Regions from separate parts of the Pectobacterium parvum genome, predicted to be linked through region 2. Evidence: predicted binding sites of a transcription regulator. Region 2 holds the regulator's gene; each other region holds the start of a gene.
What was found. The regulator Fur, encoded in region 2, represses iron uptake genes when iron is present. The targets are predictions, from matches to a motif close to ATAATAATGAGAACNACTATCAA.
Positions count from the first base shown of each region.

Region 1: a site for Fur is predicted at 8,965-8,987, ahead of sodA (superoxide dismutase [Mn]). Genes of this name have one in related genera too.
Region 3: a site for Fur is predicted at 6,445-6,467, ahead of exbB (tol-pal system-associated acyl-CoA thioesterase). Genes of this name have one in related genera too.

Region 1 covers NZ_CP087392.1:277,393-288,271, forward strand. Annotated here, with positions in the region: gene glyS (glycine--tRNA ligase subunit beta) at 1-103, shown strand, start outside; gene LOZ86_RS01195 (DUF3053 domain-containing protein) at 429-1,145, shown strand; gene LOZ86_RS01200 (PTS mannitol transporter subunit IICBA) at 1,582-3,492, shown strand; gene LOZ86_RS01205 (mannitol-1-phosphate 5-dehydrogenase) at 3,554-4,702, shown strand; gene LOZ86_RS01210 (MltR family transcriptional regulator) at 4,819-5,385, shown strand; gene LOZ86_RS01215 (YibL family ribosome-associated protein) at 5,600-5,962, shown strand; gene LOZ86_RS01220 (methyl-accepting chemotaxis protein) at 6,062-7,954, opposite strand; gene sodA (superoxide dismutase [Mn]) at 8,254-8,880, opposite strand; gene fdhD (formate dehydrogenase accessory sulfurtransferase FdhD) at 9,116-9,949, opposite strand; gene exaC (acetaldehyde dehydrogenase ExaC) at 10,369-10,879, shown strand, end outside.
Region 2 covers NZ_CP087392.1:1,473,367-1,484,245, reverse strand. Annotated here, with positions in the region: gene LOZ86_RS06650 (YbfA family protein) at 1-47, opposite strand, end outside; partial or broken gene LOZ86_RS06645 (winged helix-turn-helix domain-containing protein) at 313-462, shown strand; gene LOZ86_RS06640 (EamA family transporter) at 545-973, shown strand; gene pgm (phosphoglucomutase (alpha-D-glucose-1,6-bisphosphate-dependent)) at 1,176-2,819, opposite strand; gene seqA (replication initiation negative regulator SeqA) at 2,867-3,406, opposite strand; gene ybfF (esterase) at 3,805-4,572, shown strand; gene ybfE (LexA regulated protein) at 4,862-5,143, shown strand; gene LOZ86_RS06615 (methyl-accepting chemotaxis protein) at 5,308-6,975, opposite strand; gene fldA (flavodoxin FldA) at 7,863-8,390, shown strand; gene fur (ferric iron uptake transcriptional regulator) at 8,720-9,169, shown strand; gene glnS (glutamine--tRNA ligase) at 9,233-10,879, opposite strand, start outside.
Region 3 covers NZ_CP087392.1:4,432,453-4,443,331, forward strand. Annotated here, with positions in the region: gene LOZ86_RS19980 (carbohydrate porin) at 1-858, shown strand, start outside; gene LOZ86_RS19985 (sucrose-specific PTS transporter subunit IIBC) at 938-2,308, shown strand; gene LOZ86_RS19990 (glycoside hydrolase family 32 protein) at 2,308-3,717, shown strand; gene LOZ86_RS19995 (LacI family DNA-binding transcriptional regulator) at 3,748-4,767, shown strand; gene exbD (TonB system transport protein ExbD) at 4,874-5,299, opposite strand; gene exbB (tol-pal system-associated acyl-CoA thioesterase) at 5,302-6,312, opposite strand; gene LOZ86_RS20010 (TRAP transporter substrate-binding protein) at 7,017-7,994, shown strand; gene LOZ86_RS20015 (TRAP transporter small permease) at 8,233-8,739, shown strand; gene LOZ86_RS20020 (TRAP transporter large permease) at 8,755-10,047, shown strand; gene metC (cystathionine beta-lyase) at 10,428-10,879, shown strand, end outside.

The DNA.
Region 1 (10,879 bases), 1.2 Mb from region 2:
GGTCATGGCGGAAGATGAGCAGGTTCGAGTGAACCGCCTGACGCTGCTGAGCCAACTGCGTGAGCTGTTCTTGCAGGTTGCAGATATTTCCGTCCTGCAATAACGACAATAGCGTTACGTAATCCCAACCCCCGAGTCGGTTCGCCCGTTCGGGGGTTATTTTTTTCCGCATTACAGATGTCCCCCCACCCCGTGGTTTCGATCCGTATCGACCAGCGACTCCGTTGGCAAAATCCGATGGTCGTCCCGTGTCTCTCGATGCTTAAACAATCGGTATTCGTTGTCAGACCTGGCCTTTTCCTGCACAGCCGGCCTGATTCGACTATGCTTATGTCGTAGAAAATCTTGTCATGGAAAATCCGTCGTCAGCGTGTTTTTGTCTGAGTAAAGCACGGCTGGCGGGGCAGTAAGCATAACAGGAGTAGGGAATGAGAAGGCTGATGACGTACCGTTCACGCTGGCTGTTGCCAGTTCTGGTTATTCTGGCGGCATTGCAGTTGGCTGCCTGTGGTGACAGCGAAGCCGATCAGCGGAAGGCATTCGTTGCGTTCCTGCAAAGCGTGCAGTCGCAGCAGGATGGGAAATTGCCGACACTGACGGAAGAGCAGAAGAAGAGTTTTGGCAATTTCACCAACGATTACGCGATTTTAACCACCTTTTCTCAGCAGTTTAATCAGGCGGTGTCCGGCAGTTTGACGCCGATGCTGGGGCAAATTTCCCGCATTCGCGTCCCTAAAGACTATCTGACGCAGCGTGACGACCTTCGCCAATCCATCGGGGCAATGAACCTGTTGAGCCAGCATGTGCAGGCGGCGAAAGTGCAGGCGGACAACACCCACCGGCTGCTAAAACAGCCCGAAGAGGTGCAGATACCCTATGAGCGGTTGTATGCACGCACGGTAATACAGCCCACCAATGCGCTGTTACCCGCCATTCCGAATGCGATTGCCTTCGCACAAAGCCTGATTCAGATCGGCGATTTCCTTCAGGCTCAGGGCGATCAGGCTGTGTTTAATGGCGCGTCTGTGCAATTCCGTACGCCGCAACAGGTGGCGCAATATAACAGCATGGTGGCAGCGCTACCTCTACAGCAGCAGAATTTAATGAATGCGCTCAGAGGAATAACTGGCGTGAATTATCCCTAACCGCATCGTGCTCCGGCACTTTAGCGATGCAATAGGGCAGAGAGCTATTCTGGGTAAGATGCGTGTGGCTGGTGAGAGGGTAAAAATAAATTGTGATTAACATCACATAAATAAAACAAATACATGCCTGTAAAGTGTGACTTGAATCACATATAAAGCGCGGTGTTTGTCTAAAAATCTGTTTAGTTTTTCATTTTTAACGATTTTTTGTGAAGTAAATCACCTATTTGTATCGTTGATGTAGGGTGGTTGTGTGATTTTTGTCACGTTACCGCCATGGAGTTGCGGTATGAAAACAGCGTGTTAGAGTCCGCGCTGCATACAGTAATAATGACGGAAGTCTTCTTGTGGTAATCGGTGCTTTTATTGCCACGCCGTCTCACGATAATTACCACGCGCTCTTATTGTTAGCGCGTTTCAATAGGGGTGTGTTTTTATGCTTTCACCAGATATTAAGATCAAAGTGCAAAACTTTGGTCGCTTCCTCAGCAATATGGTGATGCCCAACATTGGCGCATTTATCGCCTGGGGTATTATTACCGCGCTGTTTATCCCTACCGGCTGGTTCCCCAATGAAACGTTGGCGAAGCTCGTCGGTCCGATGATTACCTATTTGCTGCCATTGCTGATTGGTTATACCGGTGGACGTCTTGTATTCGGTGAGCGTGGTGGTGTGGTGGGTGCCATTACGACGAGGGGTGTGATCGTCGGGACGGATATCCCGATGTTCCTCGGCGCCATGATTGTGGGCCCGTTGGGCGGCTGGGCGATCAAGCGTTTTGACCACATGGTCGACGGTAAAATCAAAAGCGGCTTTGAAATGCTGGTCAACAACTTCTCTGCCGGTATCATCGGTATGTTGTTGGCCATCCTGTCATTTTTGGCAATTGGTCCGCTGGTTGAAGTCTTCTCTCAGGTGCTGGCTTCCGGCGTTAACCTGATGGTACAGAATAACCTGCTGCCGCTTACGTCCATCTTCGTTGAACCGGCGAAAATCCTGTTCCTGAACAACGCCATTAACCACGGTATCTTCTCACCGCTGGGCATTCAGCAGGCGACGGAAACCGGCAAATCTATTTTCTTCCTGATCGAAGCGAACCCAGGCCCGGGTATGGGCGTGCTGATGGCTTACATGTTCTTCGGTCGTGGTAACGCGAAAGAGTCAGCACCAGGTGCGGCGATTATCCACTTCCTGGGCGGGATTCACGAAATCTACTTCCCTTATGTGCTGATGAATCCGCGTCTGATTATTGCGGTGATTCTGGGTGGGATGACCGGCGTGTTTACGCTGAGCGTGCTGGGTGGCGGTTTGGTTTCTCCTGCGTCTCCAGGTTCCATTCTGGCGGTGCTGGCGATGACGCCAAAAGGCGCTTACTTCGCTAACCTCGCGGCCATCGCAGCGGCTTTCGCAGTGTCCTTCCTTGTGTCGGCGATTCTGCTGAAAAGCACCAAGCAAAAAGAAGAAGACCTGGGCGACGCAACGCGCCGCATGCAGGAAATGAAAGCGTCTTCTAAAGGCACGGCGACTAACGCTGGTGTCAGCGGTGATATGAGCACCGTGCGTAAAATCATCGTAGCGTGTGACGCCGGTCTGGGTTCCAGCGCGATGGGTGCGGGTGTGCTGCGTAAGAAGGTTCAGGATGCCGGGCTGGCCAACATTTCGGTGACTAACAGCGCGATCAATAGTCTGCCGGACGATGTCGATCTGGTGATTACGCACCGCGATCTGACCGAACGTGCGATGCGTCATGCGCCGCAGGCACAGCACATTTCTCTGACTAACTTCCTTGATAGCGGTCTGTATAGCGATCTGGTAGCACGTCTTACCGCAGCACAGGGTGCCGTGAAGTCTGAAGCCGTCGTGACGTCAGCACCTGCTGCTCTAGCCGACGCACAGACTAACCTGTTCCAACTGGGTGCAGGCAATGTGTTCCTGAATCAGCATGCGACAGACAAAGAGCAGGCAATCCGTTTCGCCGGTGAGCAACTGGTGAAAGGCGGCTATGTCGAGCCTGCGTATGTTGAAGCGATGTTGGAACGTGAAAAGCTGACCTCCACCTATCTGGGCGAGTCGATTGCTGTGCCGCACGGCACGATTGAAGCGAAAGACCGCGTGCTGAAAACGGGCGTTGTCTTCTGCCAATATCCTGAAGGTGTCCGCTTTGGCGATGAAGAGGATGAGGTTGCGCGTCTGGTTATCGGTATTGCCGCTCGCAACAACGAACATATTCAGGTCATCACCAGTCTGACCAACGCGCTGGATGATGATGCCGTCATTGAACGTCTGGCACAGACCCAGGATGTTCAGGAAGTACTCGACTTACTCTCCGGTAAAAAGAGTGCCTAATTGATGTGGCTAGGGCCGCCTGCGGGCGGCCTCTTTTTATGTTTTTTTAAGGTTATGTCTCATGAAAGCATTACACTTTGGCGCGGGTAATATTGGCCGTGGGTTTATTGGAAAATTGTTGGCTGATGCCAACGTCGAACTGACATTCGCTGACGTCAATCAGCCGCTGTTGGATGCCCTGAACAGCCGTACAAGCTACACGGTGCGGATTGTCGGTGATAACACGCAGGTTGATACCGTTAGCAACGTTAGCGCCGTTCACAGCGGCAGCCAGGATGCTGTCGCGCTGATTGCCGTGGCCGATCTGGTGACGACCGCTGTGGGGCCGCAGATTCTGGAAAAAATCGCCGGAACTATCGCTCAGGGGCTGGTTAAGCGTCATAACGACGGTAATACCCGGCCGTTGAACATTATTGCCTGTGAAAATATGGTGCGTGGCACCAGCCAGTTAAAACAGCATGTGTTGAAACTGCTGCCGGAAGGTCATCAGGAATGGGTTGTTGAGCATGTCGGATTCGTGGATTCCGCCGTGGATCGCATCGTTCCTCCTTCCGAAGCCGGTAGTGACGATGTGCTGGCGGTGACGGTAGAAACCTTCAGCGAATGGATTGTCGATAAAACCCAGTTCTGCGGTGAGCCGCCAGCGATTCCCGGTATGGAACTGACCGACAATCTGATGGCGTTTGTCGAGCGTAAGCTCTTCACGCTGAACACTGGCCATGCGATTACGGCCTACCTCGGCCAGCAGGCGCGTCATCAAACGATTCGTGATGCGATTCTCGATCCGAAAGTCAGAGCCGTGGTCAAAGGCGCAATGGAAGAGAGCGGTGCGGTACTCATCAAGCGCTACGGTTTTGATGCGGATAAGCATGCCGCCTATATCAACAAGATTCTCAGCCGCTTTGAAAACCCGCATTTGCACGATGACGTAGAGCGCGTTGGCCGCCAGCCGCTGCGCAAGCTGAGCGCAGGCGACCGTTTGATCAAGCCGCTGCTCGGCACGCTGGAATACCAGTTGCCGCATGACAACCTGATTACCGGTATTGCTGCCGCGATGCATTATCGCAGTGAACAGGATCCGCAGGCGTTGGAACTGGCTGAGTTAATCCGTACTCAGGGGCCGCAGGCGGCGCTGGTGCAGATTTCTGGTCTGGATGCTGACAGCGAGGTTGTCGCGCAAGCAGTGAATGTGTATAACGCCATGCAGTAATCGGCGTGTCTCGTCATCAGGCAGGTGTGGTCTTTTCGACACGGTGTAAGGTATACGGGCGACGTCGGGGATAGGATGTCGCCACACCTGCCGGTAAGCATGTTGCCGAGATGGGGATGCTGTGGGCGGGGTTAAAGGGTCGAGAAGTGACGATGGAAGAAACACAGGCGTTTGAAAACCGGGTTCTGGAAGCGCTGAACTCAGGGAAGACCGTGCGCGACTTTATGCTCTGCGCCGTCGAATTGCTGGCTGAAGCGGTCAGTATCCTGATGTTGCAGGTGTTCCGTAAAGATGACTATGCGGTGAAGTATGCCGTTGAACCCCTGATGACGGGAACGGGCCCGCTGGGCGACCTTTCCGTGCGCCTGAAACTGATTTATGGCCTGGGAATGATCAGCCGTAAAGAGTACGAAGATGCGGAGCTGTTAATGGCGCTTGGCGAAGAGCTGGCACATGACGATCGGCATTACCGTTTTACCGATGATGAAATTCTGGGGCCTATCGGCGAGCTGCACTGCGTGGCGGCGTTGCCTACAGAGCCTGCCTTGCCGCTGGGGGCCGACGCCGCCGATCCGCTTTTGGTGAGTATGCAGCGGCAGCGTTATCAGCAGATGGTGCGTTCCACGCTGGTGCTATCCCTGACCACCTTGATTGCGCAAATCAGTCTGAAAAAGGCGTTTTAATCCCACTCTGTTTTATTACGTCATTGCGTCATGTCAGGCGTTTATACTTGCCATCCTTCACGCGGCATAGGTGTGGCTGGTCTTACTCAACGCAGTCACTTACCCGAGTAAGCTCCGGGGGGCGTGCGGTTCCCGCCTTCACGCAACTCGAATTATTTAGCGTATAGTGTATGCTGTGCCCCGCATTATTCTCCCGTTATATAGGTTATCTTTTATGAAAGAGCAGGAAAAAGCAGAGATCAAACGCCTTAGCGACCAATTGGATAAGCTGACGCATAAGCAGACCACGCTGCTGGAACAAGGTGATGCTGAAGCAATCGCCCTCAATCTGGAGGCCTGCGAGAAGCTAACGGCTGAAATCGAGCGCCTGCGTAACGTGAGAGAACAGAAGCTCAGCAAAGAAGCACAGAAACTGGCGAACCTGCCTTTCAAACGTGCGATTACTAAAAAAGAGCAAGCTGATATGGGAACGTTGAAGAAAAGCGTTCGCGGTTTGGTGGTAGTGCACCCGATGACGGCTCTGGGGCGCGAGATGGATTTAAAAGAGATGACAGGCTTCGCGCCGAAACCGTTCTAAGGTTTCTTCTCTGCGCAGGCCGATGCTGGTGATAGATTCGTTGATGAAGCCCCTGTTTAACAGGGGCTTTGTCGTTTTTAGTACGTTGTAGTGTTGATATTAGCGCGGTGCGTGCAGACGATGCGTTTGGTCGGCAAACGCGATACCCGCTGGGGTGTCATCATGCTGCGAGTTTGCCAGACGGAAGACGGAAACCGCCTGCTTCAGCAGTCTTGCCTGCTCTTCCAGCGAGTCGGCAGCGGCAGAGGATTGTTCAACCAGTGCGGCGTTCTGCTGCGTGGTGCTGTCCATCTCAACAATTGCCTGGCTAACCTGGCTAATTCCCCGGCTTTGCTCATCCGATGCGGTAGCAATTTCACCCATGATGTCATGCACCTGCGTGATCGAGGTGACGATATCATTCATCGTTTTACCGGCATTGCCAACCAGCGTCGCTCCGCGTGATACCTGAGTAACCGATTCAGAGATCAAGCCTTCGATTTCCTTCGCGGCCTGAGAACTGCGCTGGGCAAGGCTACGGACTTCGCTGGCAACCACGGCAAATCCACGGCCTTGCTCACCGGCGCGGGCGGCTTCCACCGCGGCGTTCAATGCCAGAATGTTGGTCTGGAAGGCGATGCTGTTGATGACGGACGTGATTTCCGCGATACGCTTAGAACTGCTCTCAATCGCCGTCATGGTTTGCACCACGTTATTCACCTGCTCACCGCCTTGTTTTGCGGTTTGAGATGCGCTGATTGCCAGCTTGTTCGCGTGGTGTGCGTTATCCGCGTTTTGCTTAACCGTCGCGGTGAGCTGCTCCATGCTGGCGGCGGTTTGCTCAACGGCAGCGGCCTGCTGTTCGGTACGCGATGACAGGTCGGTGTTGCCCGCGACAATCTCGCTGGATGCGTTAGAAATCTGGCTGACGCCGACGCGAATGTCATCGATCATATTGTGCAGGTTGTCATTCATTTTCGACATCGCACTCATCAACTGACCCAGCTCATCTTTACGCGTCGTGTTGATGGACATGGTGAGATCGCCTGTTGCGATTTTTTCAGCCATGCGCAATGTGTTGCCAAGCGGTGTGGTGATCTGGCGTGAAATGAACCAGGAAATCAGCAGGCCAAGCAGTAGCGTAATCAGCGCAGCGATACTCATTTGCAGCGTTGCACTGCGAATATCTTCCTGCGATGCTGCTAACTGATCGCTAAGCAATCCTTTAACAACGCTGTTCAGCTGTTCGGCAACCCCCCGCATTTGCCCCGCCTGCGCCATTTCCTCCTCATAGGCCGGCATATAGGCCAGGACCTGCTCTTCATAATTGTTCATTATTGCCAGAACGGGAGACAGTGTTTCACGCTGTTCGGCAGACAGGCTTTGATACAGGAAGGTCAATGACGTTTGTGCTGCGTTGATGGCATCCGTCAGCTTTTCTTCAGATTCTTTATTGGTAGACAGTAATAATCCACGAACGTGGTAGCGGACGGAAATAAGTTTTTGGTTCAGGTCTGAAAGTAATAATTGAAGGTTAGCGCTGTTGTTGTCTATTTTTAATTGATCGTTAAGCTGTTCCAGTGGTTTTTCCGTTGTTGATATATTCCAACTTTTTCTGACGGCATCCTTTTTTCCCACTGCATTAATATAATTACTTTGTTTTTCCTGATAGCTGGTAATTAATGTTGGGATACTGGCTATTTTCTTGGTGTCGCTTTCTGGCCAGTTAAATTCTTTTGCCTTTTCAGCGAGTTTACTGACATTGGCAATGTGCTCAACGTTCTTTTTTATATCATCAGGATTGTAGGTGGTGCCGTATAATGCGCGGTAATATTTAGCCTGATTAATTTCATCATTAATATCGTTGCTTAAATTAACTTTATCAATACTGTCTTTCAGCGAGCCAATATGCATAATGCCCGCACCAGCAATCGCCATGGTCATCAGCAGAATCAGGAAAAAGCCTAATCCTAATTTTTTACCGACTTTTAGATTGTCAAAATTCATAGCCATCACATCCCACCACTATATCGTATTGAGTCGAATTCACTATCCTGATGCACACTTGCTTAGCGGTGTTAGCATCTCGGATTACCGCTTACCAAGCTTATCCCTGCACAACAACATGATAAAAACCCGCAGTAGATATCGGCACGCTACTCCGAAACTTTATGCGTTAGTGAGAGAGGAATGCCAGCGTACATGCTGCTCGACGTTTAGAGAGGGATAATAAAAAACTGGAATAACAGACTGTTATTCCAGTTTATATTCAAACGCAGAAGAGGCCTGATGGTATCAGGCACTCAACGGTTTTATTTTTGCGCGCTAGCGAAACGAGCAGCAGCTTCGTCCCAGTTCAACACGTTCCAGAATGCTTTAGCATAAGCTGGACGAAGGTTCTGATATTTCAGGTAGTAAGCGTGCTCCCATACGTCCAGACCGACGATTGGGTAGCCAGACGCACCAGAAACGGCTTCACCCATCAGCGGGCTGTCTTGGTTTGCAGTAGACACGACGGCCAGTTTGCCGTCGTCTTTCAGTACCAGCCACGCCCAGCCAGAACCAAAGCGGGTTGCTGCTGCTTGCTCAAATTTCTCTTTAAATGCATCAACGCTGCCGAAATCACGTTCGATGGCGGCTTTCAGATCGCCAGTCAGCGTCGTGCCTACTTTCAGGCCTTTCCAGAACAGGCTGTGGTTAACGTGGCCACCTGCGTTGTTACGCAGTGCTGTTCTTTTCTCCGCAGGAACTTTATCCAGTTGAGCGATCAGCTCTTCAGCAGACAATGCAGCCAGTTCAGGCAGAGATTCCAGCGCGGCGTTAGCATTATTGACGTAAGCCTGATGGTGTTTGGAATGGTGAATTTCCATCGTTTCTTTGTCGAAATGCGGTTCCAGTGCGTCATAAGCATAAGGCAGCGATGGCAGTGAATAACTCATGTTTAGCATCTCCATGGTAAAAAAAATGTTACGGCACTGTGTTGTTAGTACCGCGTAAGCAATACCTTCATTATAGTTAATTAAATGATATTGAAAATGATTATTCTCGAACGTGTGGCATGAATCAGATTGCTTTACTTCATGATAACAAACGCTTATGTCGTTATTGCACTATGTAAAAACAAATTAATCTATACCCGTCGCCTGCAAAACGCCGCTGCGCTGGTGGTGTATCTTACGTGCTCAGACGCTGCGGATGCGTGTAGATAGTCGCATGTCCCGGCCGACAAAAACCGACCAGCGTCAGGTTGCAACGCTGTGCGACCTCTACGGCCAGCGAGGTCGCCGCTGAGACAGCAAACAGGATTTCCACGCCGCACATGGCGGATTTTTGGACCATCTCATAGCTGGCTCGGCTGGAAACCAGCGCTGCGCCTTGCTGCCACCCCTGTTTCGCTCGGGTACCCAGCAGCTTATCCAGCGCGACATGGCGGCCGACGTCCTCACTCCCCCCGGACAGCGTGCCGTCTGGCGCGACCCAGCTTGCGGCGTGGGTGCAACCCGTCACTCGACCGATCTTCTGCACATCGCGCAGCCGCACCAGTGCATTTTCAAGTTTGCTAATGGAAAATGTCTGCGTGAAGGGCAGAGGCGCGATCGGTTTGCCGATTTCCGCAAGTTGCTCTACGCCACATACGCCGCAGCCTGTGCGGCCATCCATCGCCCGGCGGCGTTCTTTTAGCCCAGCGAAGCGTCGGCTCGAAAGCTCAATCTGTACTTCGATGCCGTTACAGGCGGTCTGTACATCAATGCCGTAGATATCAGCCGGTGATTGAATAATGCCTTCAGATAAGGAAAACCCGAGAGCGAACTCCTCCAGTTCCTTCGGTGAGGCCATCATAACGATATGCGATATGCCGTTATAAACCAACGCAACGGGCACCTCTTCCGCCAGCCAGTCAGACTGTGGCTGATGCAGCGAATCGAGATGATAGACTGAATGTTGCGTTGCGCCTTCAAGGGCGGCATCCGCTGGTAAATGAACCCCTTCCACCTGAAATACCTGCATGTTAGTAACCCTGGAAATTAAAAGTATTATACCCGTCATACTTCAAGTTGCATGTGCGTTGGCTGCACTCAAATACTCGGCCCGTCGTGGGCCTCGCCCTGAAGGGCCGCTGCAAGCAGCGTTCAAATCTGCTCCTGGCAGATTTGTCACCCGAATCACTTACCTGAGTAAGCTCATCGGGATGCCTTCTCTTGCCGCCTGCCTGAAACTCGAATTATTTAGGGTATATCTCACTGTGCCTGAAGGGATGCGACTTTTTCTCGTAAGAAACTGTGCGTTAACTCGAAGAGTTGCCTTCTTCTCTGGCCGAATCCTGTCGCTAACCCCATACCCCGTATAGGCTTAATTTAACTGCTTACTGTTTGCCTCTTTTTTCACTGCGGCATGGCCGCTCACCCAGAAATGCAAAGGAGACTGAAATGGCGCACGATAATCTCGAAGGCCGATCCGCATCTGGCGAATATGGCTCTCTCAATCTGAAAAAACGCTATGACAATTTTATCGGCGGAGCCTGGGTACCACCTGACGCTGGTCAGTATTTTGTCAATTTGACGCCAGTAACTGGCCAACAGCTGTGTGAAGTGGCCAGTTCGTCAACGCGAGATATTGACCACGCGCTGGATGCCGCTCACAAGGCAAAAGCGGAATGGGGTGGCCTGTCGGTGCAGGAACGCGCATTGGTGCTTAACCGAATCGCTGACCGGATGGAGCAAAATCTTGAGCTGCTGGCGCAGGTGGAAACCTGGGATAACGGTAAACCGATACGCGAAACTAGCGGGGCGGATGTGCCGCTGGCGATTGACCACTTTCGCTATTTCGCGGCCTGTATCCGCGCGCAAGAAGGGGGAATTAGCGAAATTGATGGCGATACCGTGGCCTATCATTTTCATGAGCCTCTCGGCGTTGTCGGGCAAATCATTCCCTGGAATT
Region 2 (10,879 bases):
CGACGCAGGAGAATACGGTGCAAGGGATAAGCAGTATAAAGCGACATAACGATCCTCCTCTGGGATAAGCACCTTTGTTCAGCGGCGCTTTTCATAACGATAAAATAAGAACTGTGACATTGGTTAAAATTTTACCGCCTTTTCTGAAAGTTTACTACTCATCTGACCAGTAAAAGATGAAATAATCGCCAATTTTTTCGTCATCATGTTATTAAGTTACAGTAACGTTAAAAACAAACTTACCATTAGTTAATTTATGGTTTTAGATTGGATCACTTCATTCCCTTTCTTCAGTACCCGCTTCTCACCGCTCTGACGCAGGTCTGGGGGCCGAACGCCGTCGAGCACAGCCACTATCTGTGTATTTATATGGGGTACCTGCGCCAGAAGCTGGAAAGCGATCCGGCAAGACCGCGCCATCTCTTGACTGAAACCTCTATCGGCTATCGTTTTATGCCGTAAAATCATCTTCCTGTATCAGGCAACGTCCGTGGAGAACCTCTCCCGTGGTACGCACCTGTCTTTTCTTCAGGAATACGCCGTCATGAGTAGTTGGTTAATTTACGCCTTGCTGTCTGCTGTGTGCGCCGCGATGGTCGCGATATTTGGCAAGATCGGTCTGCAAAATTTGGACGCCAATACGGCGACCGCGATTCGTGCCGTCATCATGGCACTTTTTCTGGTGGGAGTGGTGGTCGCACAAGGCAAACTGGCGCTGGTCGGTGAGGTCGTCGCCAATAAGAAAGCGCTGTTGTTTATTGTGCTCAGCGGCGTCGCAGGTGCGCTGTCGTGGCTATTTTACTTTGTCGCATTGAAGAACGGTAACGTCGCACAGGTCGCGCCGATCGATAAGCTCAGCGTGGTCTTCGCTGTCGTGCTGGCGGTCATACTGCTGGGAGAAAAAATTTCGCTGATGGCGGGAGCTGGCGTGGCGCTGATTTCCGTGGGAGCACTGCTTGTCGCATTGGGATAAAGGCGTTCTGCGGCGGTTGCTGATAAAGTCCGCTGAGCGGTGGTAGCGGATAGATCGTAAAGACGCTGTAAACACCTCCCTGTGCGCTCGGCTTGCGCCATCCCTGGCGCAAACGCTTTACTCTTCTATTCCGTTACCACCGTTCTCGTTCTGCAAATCGGTTTGTTAATCGTCTGAGGCGCTGCAAGCAGCGCCTTTTCACTTATTTAGCCGTTGCGAGTACCGCACTGACAATCTCTACCGCTTCTTTCTCAATTCGCTCGCGGTGTTCCGCCCCGAGGAAACTTTCACAGTAGATCTTGTAGGCTTCTTCCGTGCCAGAAGGACGTGCAGCAAACCAGCCGTTCTCCGTCATCACTTTCAGGCCACCAATCGATGCCCCGTTGCCCGGTGCAGCGGTCAGGCGTGCCGTAATCGGATCGCCCGCCAGCGTGCTGGCTGATACCTGTTCAGGCGACAGCTTGGACAGCACGGCTTTTTGCGCATGCGTCGCGGAAGCCTGGATACGGTTGTAGCTCGGCGCACCAAAGCGCTGTGCCAGCTCATCATAGTGCTGCTGCGGGTTTTTACCCGTCACGGCCGTAATTTCCGCCGCCAGCAAACATAGAATGATGCCGTCTTTGTCCGTCGACCACGGCGTGCCGTCGAAACGCAGGAAAGACGCCCCTGCGCTCTCTTCACCGCCGAAGCCAAAGCTGCCGTCATACAGGCCGTCAACGAACCATTTGAAGCCAACCGGTACTTCCACCAGCTTACGGCCCAAATCAGCCACGACGCGATCGATCATCGCACTGGATACCAGCGTTTTGCCGACAGCAACAGACTGTCCCCACTGTGGACGATGCTGGAACAGGTAGTTGATCGCCACCGCCAGATAGTGGTTCGGGTTCATCAGCCCAGAAGGCGTGACAATACCGTGGCGGTCATAGTCAGGATCGTTGGCAAACGCCAGATCGAATTTGTCACGCAGCGCCAGCAACCCAGCCATCGCGAATTCTGACGAGCAGTCCATGCGGATCACGCCGTCGTGATCCAGCGACATAAAGCGGAATGTCTGATCGACGGCATCGTTCACCAGCGTCAGATCCAGCTTGTAGTGCTCTGCAATTCGCTGCCAGTAGGCAATTCCGGAACCACCCAGCGGGTCGACACCCAGCTTCAGACCGGCGCGTTGGATCGCCGCCATATCCACAACGCTAGCCAGCCCTTCTACATAGGCCTGAACCAGATCCTGTTCATGGACGTGTCCGCTGTTCAACGCTTGATCCAGCGTAATACGCTTCACGTCACGCAGTTCATCTGCCAGCAACGCGTTCGCACGCGTCTCAATGACGCTAGTGAGGTTGGTATCTGCCGGGCCACCGTTCGGCGGATTATATTTGATCCCGCCATCTTCCGGCGGGTTGTGGGACGGCGTAATCACAATGCCGTCCGCCAGCGCACCGCCCTGACGATTGTGAACCAGAATCGCGTTAGACACCGCAGGCGTTGGCGTAAAACCATTATCCAACTGCACGATCACATCCACGCCGTTGGCAGCCAACACTTCCAGCACAGAGATAAACGCCGGCTCGGAGAGCGCGTGCGTATCTTTACCGACATAGCACGGGCCGCTGATACCTTGCTTTTTACGCTCTTCAGCAATCGCCTGCGCAATCGCCAGAATGTGCGGTTCATTAAAGCTATGACGCCCCGCGCTACCGCGATGGCCAGACGTACCAAATTTCACCGCGTGCGCTGTGTTGCCGACTTCCGGACGCAGCACATAATATTGTGACGTTAACTGTGCCACATTAATCAAATCGCTCTGCTGGGCAGGCTGTCCGGCCCTTGGGTGATTAGCCATTGGCGCTTCTCCCTAACGCTGTGGTTAGATAGATGGTTGATAAATAGTTAGATAGTGCCGCACACTTTTTCTGTCAGTTCTGCGGGGAACTGCATTGCCAGCATGATGTGTTCAACCATGCTGCGTTTACGACCGGTATTCGTGTTGGTGATCACCCAGTATGGCGTGCCCGGAATATGTTTGGGCTTGGTGTGTGTGCCATGCTGAAGCAAGGTTTGCTGGTCGCCCGCAAAATAGACGCGTGTGCGGCCATGAAGAGATTCTGTCGCGGCAGCAAATTCCTGCGGCGATAAGGTATACAGCGTGGACAAAACCAGCATAAAGCGATTAATGGCTTTATTCTGTTCAGCGTATTCATCCGACAGCAGCAGCTCACGCAGGGTTCGTACCCGATCGCGCGGGCTCGGTGCAGCGGCAGGCTGAGACGTCGTCGTTGTTGCGGCAGCCGCTACCGCAGGCGTTGCGACAGGCTGCCCGGCGGTAAATTTCAGCATGCGCCGTAAAATATCTGATGCGCTCTCACCAATATGCTGTGTGTGGCTGGCAATATAACGATAAAGCTCTTCGTCGACTTCAATAGTTTTCATCTTTATCCAGTGCTGTTTTTACCCATTATCATGCAAATTACAGAGACGTTCCCCTTCTGTAACCCGACATCTATGGGTAGATGACTCAAATCAAAAGGATTATACAGGCGTTCAAACATTATCGAACAGCGGCATAGTGGGACAATAGCAAAAGTCAGACTATGCCCCAATGCCTTTCACATCTCTTCAAGTGCTATCCCCGTCATACTTCAAGTTGCATGTACGTTGGCTGCGCTTACTCACCCGAATCACTTACTTGAGTAAGCTCATCGGGACTCCCTCGCTTGCCGCCTGCCTGAAACTCGAATTATTTAGGGTATGTATCGATTCCTTCGGTGACAACATTGATTCTAAAGTCATGATACCCTAACCCCATGTCTCTCTGAATGAACTTCACCATGAAATTGAATCATCGCTGGCAAAATGCGCACCAACCCACAGATAAACTTCCTGTCATCCTGATTCATGGCCTGTTTGGCACATTAGATAACCTTGGCGTATTGGGCCGAGATTTGCAAAACACGCGTGACATTCTGCAAATCGATTTACGCAATCACGGTTTGTCGCCACGTTCATCGCAGATGAACTACCCCGCGATGGCGCAAGATGTGCTGGCATTACTCGATGAACTGAACATCGAACGCGCTATTGTTATTGGGCATTCGATGGGCGGAAAAGTCGCCATGGCGCTCAGCGCACTCATTCCCGAACGGTTGGACAAGCTGGTCGCCATTGATATCGCACCGGTGGATTATCAGGTGCGCCGCCACGACACTATCTTTGCCGCACTGCGTGCCGTAACGGAAGCGGGCGTGACATCACGCGCCGAAGCAACAGCACTCATGCGCCAACATATAAAGGAAGACGGTGTGATTCAGTTTTTGCTGAAATCCTTCCAACAAGGAGAGTGGCGTTTTAACGTGCCAGTGCTGTGGGATGAGTACGAAAACATCGTTGGCTGGCAAGAGGTTCCGGCCTGGCAAGGGCCAATTCTGTTCATTCGCGGCGGCGATTCTCCCTATCTGGACGATTCCTACCGCGATTCACTGCTTCGCCAGTTCCCGGCGGCGCGTGCGCATGTGATCAGCGGCGCAGGTCACTGGGTTCACTCAGAAAAACCCGATGCGGTTTTGCGCGCTATCCACCGTTTTCTGGACACGAATTAACCAGACGATACCGACACTGGCGGATTCATGATAACGGCGGCAGTTAACCGTTGTCGCAGCCAGTGCGGCTAGGGTATGATGGCGCCCGCAGTAGAGGGACGGCTGATTCAGCCACAAGCATTGTAACCACTTCATCAAAATGCACGCATCACTTCCCAACATGTTTCACAGATAGAAAACCGCCACCTGACAATCCTGTAGCAGGGTGAGAATAGGCATCGATTTTATCTGTAGAACAAGACGGACAGCGCCGTGTATTTTGGTCCGAATACCTTGCAGTATATTACTTATGGCAAAAGAACAAACGGATCGCACCACACTGGATCTGTTCGCAGATGAGCGTCGTCCGGGCCGCCCCAAGACCAACCCGCTCACGCGTGACGAACAACTAAGAATTAACAAGCGTAATCAACTACGTCGCGATAAAGTTCGTGGGTTGCGCCGTGTTGAATTAAAGATTAACAGCGACGCCGTCGATATCCTGAACAGCCTTGCTGAAGAGCGGAACATTAGCCGCAGTGAATTGATTGAGGAGATGCTGCTGGCGCAGTTGGCCGAACAGCAATCCTGATCGACGTAACCTGATATTTATATAACGTAGTATTTAAATAACTTTGTATTTGAATAACCTTTTATTTGAATCACTTAAGCATTCACATCTTGTGCGGCGCCATTTCTGACGCCGCCTGAACATTCATCCAAGATTACACACGCTCTCTCAGATTAAAACGACGCTTAGAATTTTTCCCAATTGTCGTTACTGGGCGGTAGCGCTTTGCCCGCACGCGGGGCAATCACCGGCGTTTTCAGCACCGGTTTTGCCGCCACTTGCAGTCCTGACTGCGTATCGGACAGTTGGAACAGCGACACAGTCTGGTTCAACAACGCCGCCTGCTCTTCCAGCGACAAAGCTGCTGACGAGGCCTGTTCAACCAACGCGGCGTTTTGCTGCGTTACGCTGTCCATTTCCGCCACGGCCTGACCAACCTGCGCAATCCCTTTGCTTTGTTCTTCCGATGCCGACGCAATTTCACCCATGATATCCGTCACGTTAGTCACCGCACGAACGATATCCTGCATGGTGTCACCCGCGTCGCTAACCAGATTGGAGCCGGTATCCACACAGCGAACAGACTCAGAAATCAGCCCTTCAATCTCTTTCGCTGCCTGCGCACTGCGCTGCGCCAGACTGCGGACTTCGCCCGCCACCACGGCAAACCCGCGGCCTTGTTCACCCGCACGTGCCGCTTCTACCGCCGCGTTCAGCGCCAGAATGTTGGTCTGGAACGCGATGCCGTTAATCACAGTGGTGATCTCTGCGATTTTTCTCGAGCTGCCGGAGATTTCCGCCATGGTTTTCACCACATTCTCAACGATTTCACCGCCCTTCTTCGCCGTTGTCGAGGCTTGTAATGCCAGTTGGCTGGCATGGTTGGCGTTTTCGGCGTTCTGTTTCACCGTTGCCGTCAGTTGCTCCATGCTCGCTGCGGTTTCTTCCAGAGCGGAAGCTTGCTCTTCGGTACGTGAAGACAGATCGTTGTTGCCTGCGGCAATCTCAGAAGCGCCCTGATAGATGGAATCCGTGCTGTTTCTGATCGTGCTAACCGTGCTGGCCAAACTCCCCTGCATTTCACGCAGCAGTGGGAACAGTCGACCGACACAGTTATTACCAAAGTCCAGAATCGGTTTGCCCAAGTGGCCGGAAGCAATCACGCTAAAGTGATAGCGCAGATCGTTTAACGGACGAACCAGACACACCACCAGATAGCGGTCGGTCAGGAACAGCATGATCAGGCCGATAATCAACCCGCTCAGCAAAATGTTCTGTCCAATCGTGGTGATTTGTTCAAAACGGACACCTGCGGCATCGAATTTCTCTGCGCTGGCGTTACTGAATGCGGAGAGGGAGACGCCAAACTGACGGCTCAATGGCGGCACAACGTTTTTGGCCTGCTCTTGGTAGTCATCCAGCGCGTTGGCAACGGCCTTCTGGTAAAGCGGTTCAACGCCCTGAGTCACCAGGTTATTCCAGTCACGGCTAACGGCCTGTACCAGCGCAGCATCCAGACCCGCATGATCGATAGCATTAAACGCCACCAAATCAGATTTCAGTTTATCCAGCGCGACCAGTGCAGAAGCCTGCTCTTTATCTGCGGTGGCATTATCACCGCTGCGACGAGCGTCAACCGCACGTGCAAGACGGGTTACCATACGGAAATATTGATCGTTGCCCTGGTTGATAAAATTCATGTTCTGAACCAGCAAAGTGCTGGTTTTCGAGGTCGCCGTCATCTCTTTAAAAGAGAACATGGTATATATCGATACGCCACCCCAAAGAACACAAAAAGTGCCCAGAACCCATAGCATCGCGGTTCTGATGGCAATATTTTTTATAAGTTTCATAGCTCACTCCAAATCAGGAAAATGGTTAAAAAGATTTTTATCGCTAATCAACCGATATGAATCAGAAAATTCACACCATGAAACAGGTCACTTCTCCCTAGCGTTCACATTTCACCGAGTTGAAAACTCAAAAACCACGCTAACTCATCGGCTAAATACAGAGAATATTTAGCGTTCTCGCTATATTTATTAATATAATTTTTCATACTGAGAATAAGCCTACCTATTTTTATAGATATAAGTCATTTAATCATAGGCTTGCAAGAGAATGTGCCGCCAGCCCACGTCCTGCGGGCGTTAACATGGACAGGCTACTAGGTGACAAAGTAGTTTGAATGACATTTCATTTTATTCTTTAACATCAAAAGAATAAAACTACCTTTTATAGATTTGCATCGTTTCAGCTGCAAATGGTTATAGTTCTTATTTCCATTTGCTAAGAATATTCCCGCAAAATGTTACAGATTTTAAATTTTATAAAAACATTATCTTTTGTGCGTATTTTAATTCCCACGAATAACAATGTACCGTTACGTTATTTTTATTCTTCACAAACAAAAGCCTGCTTTTAATTACAATAGAAACAAACCATAAAATAAAAAATACATTCATAAAAAATGAAACGCCGTTACAAATAAATAACCATAACGCTATTAAGGGAATGTGTACTGAGTCTCAGACAATAACATAATCCCTATTCATTATGGGGAATTTAGCATCAAGCAGAGATACGTTTCGTTTTCTTACTTACCTCGCATTTCACACACTCTTGATTTACGCATCCTTACCGATACGAGTTTCTCCCGATGTGAGTGTCTGTTATTATTAACAGATAAGTGGGTGAAATATTACACCATACCATTAGGAATCAAGAGGTTATTCAATTCATGGCACTCATCGGAATATTCTTTGGCAGTGATACTGGCAACACAGAAAACATCGCCAAAACGATTCAACAGCAGTTAGGCACCAACGTCGCTGATGTTCATGACATCGCCAAAAGCAGCAAAGAAGACCTCGAAGGTTTCGATATTCTGCTGCTCGGTATTCCAACCTGGTATTACGGTGAAGCGCAGTGCGATTGGGATGACTTCTTCCCGTCGCTGGAAGAAGTGGATTTCACAGGAAAATTGGTTGCCCTGTTTGGCTGCGGCGACCAGGAAGACTATGCAGAATACTTCTGTGATGCCATGGGCACCATCCGTGACATTATTGAGCCGCGCGGCGCGACGATTGTCGGTCACTGGCCAACAGAGGGCTATTACTTTGAAGCCTCTAAAGGACTCGCCGACGACAATCACTTCATCGGCTTGGCTATCGATGAAGACCGTCAGCCTGAACTGACCAGCGAACGCGTAACAACGTGGGTGAAACAGATCAGTGATGAGCTGAACCTGAAAGAACTGGTTGGTTAAGCCATTTTGGCTCTGATAATCCCTATCAGAGCCAAAACAGCATTGATAGGTAAAACCTTTCATAATAATTGATACATTTTTTTAACTTCTATCAGTAAACCTGTACAATAATCCCATCGGCTTTGTATGTGCATCATCATTTCCTCATTCATCAACAACGAATTGCGTTGTATACCAATAGTGTGAATGGGGACAATATTGTTAACATTCGCTTGTTTTCATTTTGTATGCGCGGTTCTATAATTGAGACGCTTTTGCATTTTTTGAGCCGACCGATGTCATAGGCTAGGCAGCCTCCATTGATAAGTAAGCAACAGGATTAAACCCGCATGACTGACAACAATACCGCATTAAAGAAGGCCGGCCTGAAAGTCACTCTTCCAAGACTGAAAATACTGGAAGTGTTACAGGACCCTGTCTGCCATCACGTCAGTGCGGAAGATTTATATAAGAAACTGATTGATATGGGCGAAGAGATTGGTCTTGCTACCGTCTATCGCGTACTCAACCAGTTTGATGATGCGGGTATCGTAACCCGTCATAACTTCGAAGGTGGCAAATCCGTCTTTGAATTGACGCAGCAGCATCATCACGATCACTTAATTTGCCTCGACTGTGGCAAAGTCATTGAATTCCGCGATGAATATATCGAAGCACGTCAGCGCGAGATCGCAGAAAGACACGGCATCAAACTGTCCAACCACAGTCTGTATCTCTTTGGGCATTGCAGTGAAGGGGATTGCCGAGAGGATGAAACCCTGCACGATTCCACACGATAAATCGACCGCATGAAAAAATAAAACCGCCTAGGCGGTTTTATTTTTGTCTTCTTACTGGTGGCCTTAGCCTACCCAGGTATCGCGTAGTCCAACCGTACGGTTAAACACCAGATGTTCTGCACTGGAGTAAACACGGTCAGCACAGAAATAACCTTCGCGCTCAAACTGATACGCTTTCTCTACTTCTACCTGCGCCAGGCTCGCTTCCACAAAACCTTGCGTAATTTTCAGTGAATCTGGATTAATCGTCGACAGGAAGTCTTCTGCCGCACCCGGATTAGCCACACTGAACAGGCGATCGTACAAGCGGAATTCAGCTGGTACCGCGTGTGCCGCAGAAACCCAGTGGATAACGCCTTTCACTTTACGGCCGTCAGCCGGATCTTTGCTCAGCGTTTCCGCATCATAGCTACAGTAAATCGTAGTGATAACGCCCTGCTCGTCTTTCTCAATGCGCTCTGCTTTGATCACATAAGCATTACGCAGGCGCACTTCTTTACCCAGCACCAGACGCTTGTACTGTTTGTTGGCTTCTTCACGGAAGTCAGCACGATCGATGTAAACTTCGCGACTGAATGCGACCTGACGTGAACCCATTTCTGGCTTGTTCGGATGGTTTGGCATCGCGACAAACTCTTCGTGCTCGGCTGACAGATTCTCGATCACGACTTTGACCGGATCCAGCACCGCCATGGCACGTGGAGCGTTCTCATTCAGATCGTCACGGATGCAAGACTCAAGCGCGGCCATTTCCACGTTGTTGTCCTGCTTCGTTACGCCGATGCGCACACAGAATTCACGGATAGAGGCTGAGCTATAACCACGACGACGCAGACCAGAGATGGTCGGCATACGCGGATCGTCCCATCCTTCAACGACGTTTTCCACCACCAACTGATTCAGCTTACGCTTGGACATAATCGCGTATTCGAGATTCAGACGGGAGAACTCGTACTGACGCGGATGGCAAGGAATGGTGATGTTATCCAGCACCCAGTCATACAGACGGCGGTTATCCTGGAATTCCAGCGTACACAGCGAATGTGTGATCCCTTCCAGCGCATCGGAAATGCAGTGGGTGAAGTCATACATCGGGTAGATGCACCACTTGTTGCCCGTCTGGTGATGATCAGCAAATTTAATGCGATACAACACCGGATCGCGCATCACGATAAAGGACGATGCCATATCGATTTTTGCACGCAGACAGGCTGTACCTTCCGCAAATCCACCGTTACGCATTTTTTCAAACAGCGACAGGTTTTCCTGCACGGTACGATCGCGGTATGGGCTGTTTTTGCCCGGTGCCGTCAGCGTACCGCGGTATTCGCGAATCTGCTCAGGCGTCAGTTCATCAACGTAAGCCAGCCCTTTACCGATCAGCTCAACCGCATAAGCGTGCAGTTGAGCGAAATAATCAGAAGAATAGCGAACGTCGCCGCTCCATGAAAACCCCAGCCACTCGACGTCACGTTTGATCGACTCAACGTATTCGATGTCTTCTTTTACCGGATTAGTATCGTCAAAACGCAGGTTGCATTGCCCCTGATAGTCACGCGCGATACCAAAATTCAGGCAAATAGACTTTGCATGCCCAATATGCAGATAGCCGTTCGGCTCTGGCGGGAAACGCGTCTGAATATGATCATGCTTACCGGACGCCAGATCTTCATCGATAATCTGACGGATAAAGTTGGTTGGGCGGGCTTC
Region 3 (10,879 bases), 1.7 Mb from region 2:
TTCCTCGCGGGCACCGGCGGCGGGATCTATGACGTGAAATGGGCGGATAGCGCCAAGAGTAACTTCTCGCTGTATGGCCGCAGCCTCGGCGAAATTACCTCGCTGGATAACGACATCAAAAACTACGTCTTTACCGCTAACAACTACGTCGGGCCATTCCAGTTCATGCTGAGCGGATTAACTGCGAAGAACAACGATGTAAAAGAAAACACCGGAACAAGCCGCGATAACACTGTCGTCACCAACACCAACGCGGGCGACAAAGGCTATCACGCGATGGTGGCTTACCACGGCGACAGCTTCTACGGCTTACGCGACGGGACATCGAAAACCGCGATCCTCTACGGTCACGGACTGGGCGGCGAAGTGAAGAACATCGGCGCCGATGGCAACCTGACCAACGATGCCAACACCTGGCGCTTTGCGACCTACGGCACAACGGCGCTGAACAAGACCTGGAGCTTCGCACCGTCCATTCTGGCGCAAACCAGCAAAGACCGTTACGTCAGCGGGGATAGCTACGAATGGGTGACGTTTAATGCGCGCCTGATTCAGGAAATCACCGAAAACTTTGCACTGGCCTATGAAGGCAGCTATCAATACATGGACCTCGATCCGCGCGGTTATCGGAGCCTGAATCAGGTTAGCGGCGGCTTCTACAAGCTGACCTTTGCACCAACGTTCAAGGTCGGCGATATCGGTAACTTCTTTAGCCGCCCTGAGCTGCGCGTGTTTGCCAGCTACATGGACTGGGATAAACGACTGGATAACTACTCCAGTGAAGATACGTTTGGCTCCACCGGCTTTAAAGCAGGCGGCGAATGGAACTTCGGTATCCAGATGGAAACCTGGTTCTGATAATGGCCTAAACTTAGCGTCGATTACGCGCTAATCGACGCCAAAGAAACAGCATATCCTATTGAAAAAGAGGAATAACATGGATATCAACGCTACTGCCGCCGCGCTCATCCCCCTTCTCGGCGGGAAAGAGAACATCGCCAGTGCTGCTCACTGTGCGACTCGTCTGCGTCTGGTGCTGAATGATGACAGCCTGGCTGACAAGAAAGCGATCGAGAACGTCGACGGCGTTAAAGGCTGCTTCCAGAACGCCGGACAAATGCAGATCATTTTCGGCACAGGGCTGGTTAACAAGGTGTATGCCGAGTTCATCAAAGCGGCAGGCATCAGTGAATCGAGCAAATCCGAAGCCGCCTCCATTGCCGCGAAAAAGCTAAACCCGCTGCAACGTCTGGCGCGCCTGTTATCGAACATCTTCGTCCCTATCATGCCGGCGATTATCGCGTCCGGCCTGCTGATGGGGCTGCTCGGTATGATCAAGACCTACGGCTGGGTCGATTCCAGCAGCGCGATCTTTGTCATGCTGGATATGTTCAGCTCCGCTGCATTTATTATCCTGCCTGTTCTGATCGGCTTTACCGCCGCGCGGGAATTCGGCGGTAACCCTTATCTGGGCGCGACACTGGGCGGTATCCTGACGCATCCAGCGTTGACCAACGCCTGGGGCGTCGCCGGTGGTTTCCAGACCATGCACTTCTTCGGTATGGACATCGCCATGATCGGCTATCAGGGCACCGTGTTTCCGGTTCTGCTGGCTGTCTGGTTCATGAGCATCGTGGAAAAACGCCTGCGTAAGGTCGTACCAGACGCACTGGACATCATCATCACGCCGTTCCTGACCGTCATCATTTCCGGCTTTGTCGCCATGCTGCTCATCGGCCCGGCTGGACGTGCGCTGGGCGATGGTATTTCTCTGGTTCTCAGCACATTGATTGCTCACGCAGGATGGATTGCTGGTTTGCTGTTCGGCGGCCTCTACTCCGTTATCGTGATCACTGGCGTCCATCACAGCTTCCATGCCATTGAAGCCGGACTGCTTGGCAACCCGAACATCGGCGTCAACTTCCTGCTGCCGATTTGGGCGATGGCGAACGTGGCGCAGGGCGGCGCGTGTCTGGCGGTATACTTCAAAACGCGTGATGCCAAAACCCGAGCGATTGCCGTTCCTGCCGGGCTTTCCTGTCTGTTAGGCATCACAGAGGCAGCGATATTTGGTATCAACCTGCGCTTCATTAAACCGTTCCTGGCGGCGCTGGCAGGCGGTGCACTCGGTGGCGCATGGGTGGTCTTCAATCACGTCAATATGACGGCCGTCGGGCTGACCGGTTTTCCGGGACTGGCGATTGTGCAAGGGGGCTCGATGCTTAACTACCTGATTGGGATGTTAATTGCGTTCGGTGCCGCCTTTACCACTTCCTTATTGCTGAAATATAAAACGGATAGCGAATAATGAAGGAAGTCCACTTACTAAAGCGCATGGCGCACGCCCTGATGTCAGGCCATTCACGGAAACAGGAAGATCCGTATCGCCCGGAATGGCATCTGTCTCCGAACGTTGGTCTGCTCAACGATCCGAACGGATTTATTCATCACAACGGGCGTTACCATCTGTTTTATCAGTGGAATCCTTTAGCCTGTGCCCACGGAGCGAAATTCTGGGGGCACTGGAGTTCCGCCGATCTGGTGAACTGGACGCATGAACCCGTCGCGCTAGTACCGAGCGAAAGCTATGAAAGCCACGGCTGCTACTCCGGTTCTGCCGTGGTGGATCATGGCGCGATTACGCTGATTTACACTGGTAACGTGAAATACGATGACGGCTCACGCACCGCGTTTCAGTGCCTCGCCCGTGAGAACCCTAACGGTGAATATGACAAGCTGGGAGCGGTTCTGACGCTCCCCGACGGCTACACCGGCCACGTTCGCGATCCCAAAGTATGGCGTCATGACGACCACTGGTACATGGTGCTCGGCGCACAGGATCTCGATCTGCAAGGTAAAGTGTTGCTCTACCGTTCTGCCGATCTGCTGGCGTGGGAAAAGATCGGTGAGATCGCCGGTTCCCGTTTGGGCGGGCTCGGTGATTTTGGCTATATGTGGGAGTGCCCGGACCTGTTCCCGTTGGATGGCAAAGACGTACTGATTTGCTGCCCGCAGGGCGTTCCCACCGAAGAAGAGCGCTACCTGAATACCTTTCAGGCTGGCTATTTCATCGGCTCACTCAATTACGAAAACGGCGCTTACCCGCATCAGGATTTCCACGAACTGGATCTCGGCTTCGAGTTTTACGCTCCACAAACCACGCTGAGTGAAGACGGGCGACGCCTGCTGTTCGGCTGGATGTCTATTCCTGACGACAATGAATTTTTTGAACCGACGATCGAACACGGCTGGATCCATACCATGACCTGCCCGCGTGAACTCACGCTGCATGACGATCGCGTTTATCAACGTCCCGCGCGCGAGTTGCAGCAACTGCGCGGACTGCATTACACCTGGCAGGGTGCCGCAGACTACGCCTCTCCGCTTGACGCGAGCAGCGCGGAAATCCTCATCACCGTTCAGGGGGAATTCCAGCTCAACCTCGCTTCCCAGTTGGTTCTTTGTTGGGACGGTGAACGCGTCACGCTGAGCCGCCGTAACCGTCGCACCGGCGAGCCCGAGCATCGCTACTGGCGCGGCGACCTGAGCCAGTTGCAGATCCTGTGCGATCGTTCCAGCGTTGAAGTTTTTATCAACGACGGCGAAGCCGTGATGTCTGCACGCTATTTCCCAGAAAGCGAGGCAGTCATCACGTTCAGCGGCTCTGGGCGATTAACGCTACAGCACTGGCTGTTAGCGCCATGCGTGATAGAATAACTTTCCTTTTTTCTGATAGCAGACCTCGCGGTGAAACCGACTAAACGCATAACAATCAGTGACATCGCCGCGCTGGCCGGTGTATCAAAATCCACCGCCAGTCTGGTACTCAACGGACGTAGCAAAGAGTTTCGCGTTTCTGATGAAACCCGCGACCGCATTTTAGCCGTCGCGCACGAACAACGTTATCAACCCAGTATTCACGCCCGTTCGCTGCGTTCCTCACGCAGCAACACGCTGGGGCTGGTGGTGCCAGAAATGACCAACTACGGCTTTGCCGTGATTTCCCGCGAGTTGGAAATGCTGTGCCGTGAAGCGGGGCTACAACTGCTGATTGCCTGCACAGACGAAAACGCCAGTCAGGAGATGATGGCGGTCAACAGTCTGGTGCAGCGTCAGGTCGATGGCCTGATTGTCGCTTCCAGTCTGTTAAGCGATATCGAATATCAGAAAATTAATCAGCAGTTGCCCGTCGTACAATTTGACCGGGTAATTGGTGACTCCACACTGCCGATGGTCATTTCCGAAGCGGTAGAATCCACGGCGGAAATGGTCGAGCGTATTGCCCGCCAGCATCGTGATGAGTTCTATTTCCTCGGCGGCCAGCCGCGAATTTCCCCGACGCGCCACCGTCTGGAAGGTTTCCAACTTGGGCTGGCACGTGCAGGTATCGACTGCAAGCCGGAGTGGATTCTTCACGGCAGCTATCACCCCAGCGCGGGTTATGAAATGTTTGCCCAGCTGTGTGCAACGCTGGGTCGTCCGCCAAAAGCGCTATTTGTTGCCGCCTGTGGCCTGATGGAAGGCGTGCTGCGTTATATGAACCAGCATAACCTGATGGAAAGCGGCATCCGTCTGTGCTGTTTTGACGATCACTATCTGTTTGATTGCTTACCGCTGAAGATCGATACCGTGGCGCAGGATTGTGAGAATCTGGCACGTAACAGCTTTGAAATGATTACGAGTTTAATTGCGCAGCAGCCACTTGAAGAAGATCGACGCTATATCCCGACGCGTATTCACTGGCGCCATCCTGAGTCACGGGCGTAGGCCAAAGCGCCCTGCCATCATCTGGACGTAAATCTGTAGACATAAAAAAAGGAACGCGGTTTGAACGTTCACCCCGCATTCCTTCTTACAACACAACCGCCAGCAGTTATTTAGCGGCAGCGGTTTCCGCACCAACCAAACCCACCTTAAGGTAGCCCGCTTTACGCAGTGAATCCATCACGCTCATGATGGTTTCATAATCGACGCTTTTATCGGCCTGAAAGAAGATGGTCGTTTCTTTGTTGGCGCTGGTTTTCGCATCCAGCACCTGCGCTAGCGACTGCTCACTAACCACCTCTTCTCCCAGGAACATTTGCTTATCCGCTTTTACTGTCAGGTAGAGCGGTTTTTCCGGTCGCGGCTGCGGTGCTGCCGATGACGCGGGCAGATCGACACGAATGTCCACCGTCGCCAGCGGGGCCGCTACCATGAAGATAATCAGCAGAACCAGCATGACGTCAATGAACGGCGTGACGTTAATGTCATGCATTTCACCGTCATCACTCACGTCCTCCTTCAAATGCATCGCCATGATTAACCCACCCGCAGTTTATGCGCTGCTGAAGACGCCCGGTTATCGTTGCTGGCAGCCACATCGAGATCGCGACTTTGCAGCAGCAGTACTTGTGCAGCGACATCGCCGACCATCGCTTTGTAGCCAGCAATCGAGCGCGCAAAGACGTTATAGATGACCACCGCAGGAATCGCAGCAACCAGACCAATCGCCGTCGCCAGCAAAGCTTCTGCGATCCCCGGTGCGACCACCGCCAAGTTGGTGGTTTGCGTCTGTGCGATACCGATGAAGCTGTTCATGATGCCCCAGACCGTACCAAACAACCCCACGAACGGTGCAACCGCGCCGACCGTGGCCAGATAGCCGTTGCCACGCCCCATGTGGCGCCCGGTAGCCGCCACGCGACGTTCCAGACGAAACGCGGTGCGCTCTTTAATTCCGTTGTTGTCATCGGAACGTGCGGAAAGCTCCAGTTCGTTCTGCGCATCGACCAGCAGTTGCTGTGCAACGCTGCCTGCTTTGAACGCGTCCGCCGTTTCCAGCGCGTCGTCCAACGTTTTCGCCTGTTCCAACGCCAGATACTCACGGCGCAGGCGACGTTTCGCGCCAGACATCTCAACGCTTTTACTGAAGAAGATCGCCCAGGTAATTACAGAGGCCAGCAGCAAACCGATCATTACCGTTTTCACCACGGCATCCGCGTGCTGGTACATACCCCAGACGGACAAATCGGTTTTCATCAGGTTATTGGTGCCCGGTGCCGCACTGGCAGGCAGCGTGAGTGCTGATGTCGGGGCTTGTGCATCGGTCGTCACAGGAGCGGAAGGCGACGCAGCAGCAGGCTGTGCGGCTGGTGCTGCATTCTGTGTCGACAACGGCGTCGTTGCCGGAGCCGCAAACGCATTTCCACTTAGTCCCGCCGTACACAGCAGGATAACCAGCACGCTACGGGAAAATGCGCTGAACGCGCCACGTTTTTTTTGCCAGGTTGATAACACCTGTTGAGTTGTATTACTGACAGCCGTCTTCACGCTGTGCCTCCACCATTCGTTCTGTACAATCATCTGTTCTGTACAATCATCTGTTCTGTACAATATCCGCACATATTCGCAGGTATAATGCCGCAATAACGCAGCCTGAAATAATACCAAACCCTGAACGAATTGATAGTCGTTCTCATTATTATTTACATCAGATAACGCACTTTCCTTGCGTTTTGACAGGATTTCAGAGGGTATTGCTCGCACACTGGCAGGAAAAGCATAAGAACGACAAGAAAAGTAGCATTCAGGAATATATCAGGCAGGGGATCCCCACTAAAAAACGGTGCGATATCCAAGATTTTTATGATCGGCTTTTGTGATCAACATTAAGTTATCACACCATTTCATGATGGCTGGCGATAAGTTTACCGAAATAAATAGATACATATGCACATAATAAGATAAATAAAAACACCAAGTTACGTATATTCCTATAAGTCAAATAGGAATAAATTCCATATAAAACAGCATTTCATATTAGCTTTTTCTTTTGTGACACGAGTCATTCTACGAAGTTGTATAATAGGTTAGCTTAACTCGCAGAGAATACTGACACACGCCACAATAATACGTAATAGGCGGTCGTCTTCTCATCATTAAACCCATTCTTCATTACGCTATTTTTCATGGGTTTATATTTTAAAATCACCATTTGATTATCGATAATGTCACCCACCTCTGGAGATAATTCAATGAAGCTGTCGAAAACATTGATCGGCGTTTGTCTGGGTTCTACTGCGCTCCTGATGAGCCAAGCGATTCAGGCACAACAAATTAAAGCCTCTGATGTTCACCCTGAAGGATATCCTAATGTCGTCGCCGTTCAGAAAATGGGAGAAAAATTAAAAGCCGCCACAAATGGCAGGCTGGAAATTAAAACCTTCCCCGGCGGGGTATTGGGTGATGAAAAACAAATGATTGAGCAGGCACAGCTCGGCGCGATTGATATTATCCGTGTATCAATGACGCCTGTTGCCGCTATTTTACCGGAAATAGAAGTCTTCACGCTGCCCTATATTTTCCGTGATGAAGATCATCTGCATAAAGTGCTGGATGGAAAAATCGGTCAGGAAATTGGTGACAAGATTACTCATAGCAGTAAATCAAAATTGATTTTTCTGGGCTGGATGGACGCGGGAACGCGTAACTTAATCACCAAACAACCGGTGGTGAAACCAGAAGACCTCAAGGGCATGAAAATTCGCGTACAGGGTAGCCCGGTCGCACTGGCAACGCTAAAAGCGATGGGGGCCAACTCGATTGCCATGGGCGTCAGCGAAGTCTTCAGCGGTATGCAAACCGGCGTGATTGACGGCACCGAAAATAACCCACCAACGTTTGTCGCACACAACTACCTGCCTGTCGTGAAAAACTATACCTGGAGCCGCCACTTCATTATTCCTGAGCTGTTCCTGTATTCCAAAACCAAATGGGACAAACTTTCTAAAGAGGATCAGGATCTTATCCTGAAACTGGCGAAAGAAGCGCAACAAGAACAGCGCGTGCTGTGGAATGAATATACTCAGCAATCTCTGGATAAAATGAAAGCCGGTGGCGTTCAGTTCCATGAAATTGATACCGAGTACTATTTCAAAGCCACGCAGCCCGTCCGCGATCAGTTTGGTGCCAAATATCAGGATCTGATTAAAGCCGTCGCTGACGTCCAATAATCAGTACCTCATCTCAGCGGATAAATAGCCTGCTATTTATCCGCCACCATTAATATACCCTAAATAATTCGAGTTTCAGGAAGGCGGCAAGAGAGTGAATCCCGATGAGCTTACTCAGGTAAGTGATTCGGGTGAGTGAACGCAGCCAACGCACATGCAACTTGAATGATGACGGGATAACCTGATATCAACAACGATCCTTTGCTTATCACCCAGCGAAGTGAGTATAGGTGGACAAATGGCACAGTCTTATCTTTCCAGCATGGATGTACTCTATCGTATTGCCATGTGGGTTTCTGGTCTGGCGTTATTAATTATGACGCTTGTTATTCCTGTCGGCATATTCGCACGCTATGTCTTAAATGCCGCATTATCCTGGCCAGAACCCATTTCTATTATTTGTATGGTGACGTTTACTTTTGTCGGCGCCGCAGTCAGTTACCGTTCCAACTCACATATTGCCGTCAGTATGTTGACCGACAGATTGCCAGAGGCCGGTAAGAAGGTTTGCGTTCATCTGGCGAATCTCCTGATGCTGTTAATCAGCCTGTTTATTCTCTATTACAGCACCGTGCTCTGCATGGACTTATGGGAACAGCCCGTCGCGGAGTTTCCATTATTAACCGCAGGTGAAAGTTATTTGCCGCTGCCTATTGGCTCATTAATCACCGTGCTGTTCATCATCGAAAAAATGTTCTTCGGCCCGCAGGATAAACGCCCTGTGGTAATGCTTGGCAGTGCTTAATTCGGAGCCAATACCATGGATGCATTTATTCTTATTGCCACACTGGCCGTGCTGCTGGCGGTCGGCGTTCCCGTCGCCTACGCGGTAGGGCTGAGCGCGATTGCTGGCGCGTTCTGGATCGATCTGCCGCTTGAGGCCGTCATGATTCAGATTACCAACGGCGTGAACAAATTTTCGCTGCTCGCCATTCCCTTCTTTATTCTGGCTGGTGCCATTATGGCCGAAGGCGGCATCGCCCGTCGGCTGGTCAGCTTCGCGTATATTTTTGTCGGCTTTATCCGCGGCGGCTTATCGCTGGTTAACATCGTCGCCTCGACGTTTTTTGGTGCGATATCCGGCTCTTCCGTGGCAGACACCGCCTCTATCGGTTCGGTGATGATCCCAGAAATGGAGAAGAAAGGTTATCCGCGCGACTTCTCCGCCGCCGTCACCGCCAGCGGCTCTGTGCAGGCAATTTTGACACCGCCGAGCCACAACTCCGTGATCTACTCGCTGGCAACCGGCGGTACGGTTTCTATTGCTTCGCTGTTCATTGCGGGGATCCTGCCTGGCCTGCTGCTCAGCCTAACGCTGATGGTGATGTGCGTCGGCTTCGCACATCGTCGGGGCTATCCAAAAGGCGAACGCGTACCGTTCCGTCAGGCGCTGAAAATCTTTGTCGATACCCTGTGGGGATTGATGACGGTGGTCATCATCATGGGCGGGATTCTGTCCGGCATTTTCACCGCAACTGAGTCTGCGGCCATCGCCTGCCTATGGTCCTTCTTCGTGACCATGTTTATCTACAAAGACTATAAGTGGTCAGAGCTGCCCAAGCTGATGTACCGCACGGTAAAAACCGTCACGATCGTGATGATCCTGATCGGCTTCGCCGCCGCGTTCGGTGCCATCATGACCTACATGCAGCTGCCGAGCCGCATTACCGAGTTTTTCACCTCCATTTCGGATAACAAGTACGTCATCCTGATGTGGATTAACATCATGCTGCTGCTACTTGGCACGCTGATGGACATGGCACCGCTGATCCTGATCCTGACTCCCGTTTTGCTGCCCGTCGCCCTCTCGCTCGGCATCGATCCAGTGCATTTCGGCATGATCATGCTGGTGAACCTTGGGATCGGCCTGATTACACCGCCGGTGGGGTCGGTGCTTTTCGTCGCCAGTGCGGTGAGTAAGCAGAAGATAGAACAGGTGGTTAAAGCGATGCTGCCCTTCTACTGCGCGCTCTTCTTTGTGCTGATGCTGGTCACCTATATTCCAGCTATCTCGCTCTGGCTGCCTAAGTTCTTTGGCGTCCATACGGGTTAACACGCTCCAATTGCACTAATGTTGGTAACTTAAGTATGTATTTAGGGGGAAACACGGTGATGAGGTTCCCGCAGGGATGCCTCGCACCGTGGTAACCCCCGGTATCTCGATCTTTAAACGATCGGCATTGCGCTATGTTTTTTGGATTGTCGCGAATAACATGGCGCTTCTTGCGTTCTTCCTGAAATGTTTTCATCTACATCCCATCTTATCCTACTTAAGCCCACACGCCGTCCAAGCCGTGATAACGTAGACCTCATCAATCGAACGCTTATAAATCCAATCATGCCCCGCCCCACCATTCCCTCCGCGTTCGCCGTTGGGAATCGTCGGCGTAGTGAGTCATCCGGCAGAACTGAACAGAAAAGGTGATAGTGGTTATGACAAGCAAAAAAACGGCAACAGCGTTAGTCGCCGCAGGACGCAGCAAGAAATTCACCCACGGCTCCGTCAACCCTGTTATTCAGCGCGCGTCCTCTCTGGTATTCGATACCGTGCAGGATAAAAAAAACGCCACGATTAACCGAGCAAAGGGGGCGCTGTTCTATGGTCGCCGCGGTACGCTGACCCACTTTTCGCTGCAGGAAGCGATGGTTGAACTGGAAGGCGGCGCGGGCTGCGTGTTGTACCCGTGCGGTGCAGCAGCTATCTCTAACGCCATTCTTTCTTTCGTCTCAGCAGGCGATCATGTGCTGGTGACCGGTTCGGCCTATGAACCCACGCAGGATTTCTGTAATAAAGTCCTCAGCAAGATGAACGTCAGCACCACCTACTTTAACCCGCTGATCGGTGCCGATATTGCCGAGCTGATCCAGCCTAATACCAAAGTGGT